2 linked regions of the Jeotgalibacillus aurantiacus genome follow. The protein of the gene in region 1 interacts with the protein of each later gene in a pairwise test. Links are inferred from orthologs where the notes say so. Each region holds a gene or a part of one and is shown on either strand. Other genes may lie near its edges.

The links. Proteins that work in one complex are often made in the same cells at the same time.
Region 2: the proteins of H7968_RS07720 (region 1) and H7968_RS14165 interact in binary tests that used the Bacillus subtilis proteins (3 or more experiments, as listed by UniProt). The link is inferred for Jeotgalibacillus aurantiacus from one-to-one orthologs.

Annotation. Positions count from the first base shown.
Region 1 is NZ_JACNMS010000002.1:583,689-586,512, reverse strand. What follows is about bases 1-2,818. They hold H7968_RS07720 (DivIVA domain-containing protein), read left to right. Parts: upstream 1-1,062; coding sequence 1,063-1,575; downstream 1,576-2,818. Other genes in these bases: ileS (isoleucine--tRNA ligase), read left to right, coding at 1,934-2,818; H7968_RS07725 (YlmH family RNA-binding protein), read left to right, coding at 193-963; H7968_RS07730 (YggT family protein), read left to right, coding at 1-123. Also shown: more of ileS, read left to right, coding at 2,819-2,824. UniProt on the Bacillus subtilis protein: May act as a pilot protein, directing MinCD to the polar septation sites or by inhibiting MinCD at the midcell site of division. Required for polar localization of the chromosome during sporulation.
Region 2 is NZ_JACNMS010000004.1:260,630-263,582, reverse strand. The notes cover bases 7-2,953. They hold H7968_RS14165 (post-transcriptional regulator), read right to left. Parts: upstream 1,672-2,953; coding sequence 1,342-1,671; downstream 7-1,341. Other genes in these bases: spoVB (stage V sporulation protein B), read left to right, coding at 1,772-2,953; secDF (protein translocase subunit SecDF), read right to left, coding at 7-1,182. Outside these bases: more of secDF, read right to left, coding at 1-6. UniProt on the Bacillus subtilis protein: Required for post-transcription initiation control of the comE operon. Promotes the accumulation of its target comE mRNA to septal and polar sites.

The DNA.
Region 1 (2,824 bases):
TTAGAGCCTTTCCGCAAGATCATCCCGCCACTCGGCATGATTGATATTTCACCGATTGTGGCGATCATAGCGCTGAACTTTGCGGGAATGGGATTAAGACAACTGTATTTTATGATTATGTAGATTTCATCTCAAGTCCGGTGCTTGCCTTCTGGCGGTACCGGGCTTTATTTGTTACAAGGAGTGAAGTGTATGTCTGTCTATCAGCATTTTCGAAAAGAGGAAAAGGATTTTATCGATCAGGTTCTCGACTGGAAAGCAGATACGGAAATGAAGTATGCACCGAAGCTGACAGACTTTCTGGATCCGAGACAGCAGTTTATTGTACAGTCACTTGCAGGACAGCAGGGAGAGGTTCAGGTTGCTTTTGAAGGTGGCGGTGATTCAGAGAGGAAAAGAGCGCTGTTTTATCCATCTTATTTCGAACCGCAATTTGAGGATTTTGAACTGTCTTTATTACAGGTCCGCTATCCTGAAAAATTTGTCACAGTTGAACATAGCGATGTACTTGGTTCACTAATGGGGCTTGGCATAAAAAGAGAAAAGCTCGGAGATATTATTTTCCCTGAGCATGGCGTTCAAATTGTCACGACAAAAGAAATGTCTTCATTTTTATCGATGAATGTCACGCAAATCGGTAAGGCGACTGTCAAAACTGAAGCCATCTCCTGGGACGAAAAAGGGACTCCTTTGGAAAAATGGGTGGAAAAGCAGGCTTTCGTTTCTTCAATGAGACTTGATACAATTACAGCATCTGCGCTGTCGATTTCAAGACAAAAAGCTCAACAGCTTATTCAAAGCGGAAGAGTGAAGGTGAATTTCAGAGTGGAAGAACGGATCGCCTTTGAGTGTGACCAGGGAGATATGGTGTCTGTCAGGAAGTTTGGACGCTTCCGGATTGGTGAACATCTCGGAACAACTAAAAAAGACAGGATCCGGACAAGCTTTTTCTATTTGGAGTAGGCCCCTTAAAAAATTCTGATAAAAAGAGGAAATGTCACACAATTCGTCGAATGATCAGTATAATGGAAAGACAACATGAATAATTTTGGAGGTGCAATGATGCCGTTATCGCCATTGGATATACATAATAAAGATTTCAGCAGAGGTTTCAGAGGATATGATGAAGATGAAGTGAATGAGTTTCTTGATCACGTGATGAGAGACTTTGAACTCGTTCTGCGTGAGAAAAAAGAGCTTGAGGAAAAGCTTTCTATGCATACAGAGCGTCTTGGGCATTTTACAACGATCGAGGAAACGCTGAACAAATCCATCGTTGTTGCACAGGAAGCAGCTGAGGAAGTAAAGCGTAACGCCAATAAGGAAGCAAAACTTATCGTGAAGGAAGCAGAAAAAAATGCAGACCGGATCGTCAATGAGTCCTTGTCAAAAGCGCGTAAGATCGCAATTGAGATTGAAGAGCTGAAAAAACAGTCAAAAGTTTTCCGTACCCGTTTTAAAATGCTGATTGAAGCACAGCTTGAACTGATCAATAACGGAGACTGGGATGAGCTGATGGAATATGACCTCGACACGACTGAACTGAAAAGACTTGAGCCGGAACCGCACGAATAATTGAATGATTGACGGATCAACAGCAGTTTGACTATAATAGGATTGTTGAAAAATGATTAAACTGATGAATACGATATACGTTGATAGGAAGAGTAATCTGATTTGAGCCGACATAAAGCGAACCGGGGAAGGTGAGAGCCCGGTGCGGACGGACAGACGAAGATCATCCTGGAGTTTCAGAGCTGAAAGTAAGTAAGCCCTGACGTGTGGCGGCGTTAACAGCTTCTTGAGTGGAAAAACAGCACTTTGTTTTTCTATAAGGGTGGTACCGCGTGATAGCATAAGGCTCTCTCGTCCCTTTTTGGGATGGGGAGTCTTTTTTGTTTTTTAAAGAAAGAGAACTGAAGGAGGAAATACAATGGAGTACAAAGATACATTACTCATGCCTAAAACAGCTTTTCCAATGAGAGGCAATCTGCCTAACCGCGAGCCTGAAATTCAGGAAAAATGGGCAGAGATGGACATTTATAAAAAGGTGCAGGAAAGAACGGCAGGAAGACCGTTATTTGTGCTGCATGACGGACCTCCGTATGCGAACGGGGACCTTCATATGGGGCACGCACTGAATAAAGTACTGAAAGATTTTATCGTACGTTATAAATCAATGAGCGGTTTTAGCGCGCCTTATGTGCCGGGCTGGGATACACACGGTCTGCCGATTGAACAGGCTCTTACAAACAAGGGTGTAAAGCGTAAAGAAATGACAGTGGCTGAATTCCGTGAAAAATGTGCGGAATATGCACTCCAGCAGATTGATAACCAGCGCTCACAGTTTAAGCGCATCGGTGTTCGTGGTGATTGGGAAAACCCGTATATTACATTGAACCCAGAGTATGAAGCACAGCAGATCCGTGTATTCGGCGATATGGCGAAAAAGGGCTACATCTACAAAGGGAAAAAGCCTGTTTACTGGTCTCCATCAAGTGAGTCAGCGCTTGCTGAAGCAGAGATTGAATACCAGGATAAGCGTTCACCTTCTATTTATGTTGCGTTTGACGTAAAGGATGGAAAAGGTGTACTGGATGCAGGTGTGAAATTTGTTATCTGGACGACAACACCTTGGACGATTCCTGCTAACCTTGCGATCGCCCTTCACCCGGATCTTGACTATGTAGTGGTGAAAGAGAACGGTGAACAATACGTGGTAGCAAAGGAACTGCTGGAAGAAGTGACTGAAAAGGTTGAGTGGACATCACCTGAGATTGTCAGCACGTATAAAGGAGCTGAGCTTGAGCATATTACGGCACAG
Region 2 (2,953 bases), on another replicon or contig:
GCTTGTCAGAATACTGATCAGAAGCATCGTCGCAAACCCTTTAACAGAGCTTGTTCCGAATGCAAACAGCACAATACCTGCAAGGAGTGTTGTAATATTCGCATCAAAGATCGTCCAAAGTGAGGATCCGCTACCTTTTTTCCAGGCATCTTTGATTGAACGCCCCACACGAAGTTCTTCTTTTACCCGTTCGTAGGTGATGATATTGGCATCAATCGCCATACCGACCCCGAGGATCAGGGCTGCAATACCCGGTAAGGTTAAGACACCATTCAACCAGTCAAAAATAAGCAGAATTAAGTAAATATATACGGAAAGCGTCAGGATTCCAATGAATCCAGGGAAACGATAGACCACAAGCATAAACAGGAAAATCAGCGAAATACCAATAATCCCTGCTAATATTGTCTGATCCATTGCCATTAGACCAAATGAAGCTCCTACAGAAGTAGAATAAACTTCAACAAGTTCAACAGGCAGAGAACCGGCGTTTAAAAGGTCTCTCAGGTTTTGAGCTTCCTCAAGCGTAAAATTCCCAGAAATCGTTACCGTTTCTCTATCTAGCACTTGATTTACGTATGGGGCAGAAATAAATTTAGGATCTTCCTTCGTCACTTCTTCCCGGAAAGAGTCACCCTCTTCATAATCAAGCCAGATCACTAGTTGATTCTCAGGTGCCATAGCGAGAATACGCTCTGTTATTTCACCAAACTGTGTTGCATCCTTTAATTGAACCTGCACAATCGGCGCATTTGTATTCGGGTCAAAGATTTGTGTGGCACCACCCTCAACAAGGTCAGCACCGGTCATCTGAACTTCATCATTCACATCACGGAATGTCAGGTTGGCTTCAGTAGACAGAATCTCTCTTGCCTCATTCTGATCCTCTACCCCTGCAAGCTGAACACGGATTCTATTGCCATCCTCGACCTGAATGACCGGTTCGCTGACACCAAGGACGTTCACTCTTCGTTCAAGTGCTTCTGCTGTATCTGATACAACGGCTTCCGTTATGTCCTGTCCTTCTTCAGCGGGCTCCACTTCATAAAGAACTTCAAATCCACCCTGGAGGTCAAGTCCAAGCTTAATGTTGTTAAGTATCGTCTGAGAGGTCAATCCCATTGTGCCGCCTATTAGAATGACTAATAGAAAAAAAGCGACAATCCTGCTGCGCTTTATCATTATGTAAAAATCCTCCTCAATTACATGCACACGGTGTGCAAGAAAACTTCAGCCAAAACATTGCTCCGGCTTGTAACAAACTTGTAAAACGTCTGAAATTTCAGCAACAGACTTATTATGTAACAGTTGAGAACACGTGTCAATGACCTATAAAATTTGTCAGGACTTGTTCAAGTTTCCGTTTTGTTCTCCATAAAGCAGCAGTTCGACTTCGTCATCATTGAGACCATTTCCTACTGAAAATGAGCGGTACTCCTGATTCGCCATATAATTCATAAAATCACCGGCTTTAATAGATAATATTTCATTTACAGCACGGTGAATACGAATTTCGCCCTGTTCCCTCTTCCACTTCTTTGTTTGCATGTATTTCCAAAGAAGCTCAGGGGTTGCCGAATCATATCCGTAAAGCTGTAATTCCTGCGCTTTACTGACAAGAGCCGGACCGGCCACTCTGAATGCTTCTTCAAATGACATTTCCTTATTCACACATTCTCCTCCTGTCTATCTTGTTGTACTAACCAATCTCTCTTTGTGCATATGATTCATTGTAGCTGAAATCAAGTCGTTTGAGAAGATGGAGGACACTGTGTCGACATTTATTAAAGGAACCATTTTACTGATGGTAGCCGCACTGGCCACAAAAATATTGGGATTTGTTCATCGGATAATGCTCGCCGGGCTGACTGGTGAAGAAGGCGTCGGATTATATATGATGACATTTCCTGCTCTGATGCTTGCTATCACGGTCACCCAGCTTGGTCTGCCAATTGCCATTTCAAAATATGTATCCGAAGCGGAAGCCAAAAAAAGCCCGCACGAAGTCAGAAATATTCTGACTGCATCGTTGTGGATTACAGGATCACTGGCATGTTTATTAACACCTGCTCTGTTTTTCTCGGCACCATTCATCGCTAATGTTCTGCTGGACAACAACCGTACACTTATTCCCTTTATTGCAGTACTTCCGGTTGTGCCCATTGCAGCCTTTTCAGCTGTCCTGCGGGGATACTTCATGGGTAAACAAAAGATGGGTGTTACAGCAGCAGGATCCGTCATTGAACAACTGGTAAGGATATTTCTGTTAACATGGATTGTTTCAGCACTGATGGAACGCGGAATCGAATATGCAGCGGCAGGGGCAATGATTGCGTCCGTTGCAGGTGAGCTCGTTTCACTACTCTTTCTTCTAACTGTTTTTTACATAACAAAAAGACCGGTCAGAATGAAAAAGCCGGTCATGTTTGCTGCTACATCAAAAAAACTTCTCAATATCGCACTACCTTCTGCAGGAAGCAGGATGGTCGGATCTGCAGCGTGGTTTCTTGAACCGATTATTGTGATGAAATGTCTGATGATGACGGGCTTAACCGCATCATATGTAACCGGGCAATACGGATTGCTGACAGGATTTATTCTTCCTGTCCTTTTACTGCCATCCTTTATTACGGTCTCACTCAGTACCGCTCTTGTTCCCTCAATCAGCGAGGCGCTGGCAAAAAAGCAGCTGCAGACTGTTGAACACAGGGTTCATCAGGCACTCAGAATTTCACTTGTAACCGGTGCACTGTTTTCCCTACTGCTGTTTATGGAAGGAGAGTATTTCCTTCAGCTGCTCTATCACACCTCAAACGGGCAGGATATACTGAAGCTTTTATCTGCACTATTCATTTTTTATTATTATCAGGGTCCCCTTCATGCTGTCATGCAGGCATTCGAAGCGGCGGGAACAGCTATGATCAACAGCATTATTGGTGCCATTGTCAAATTG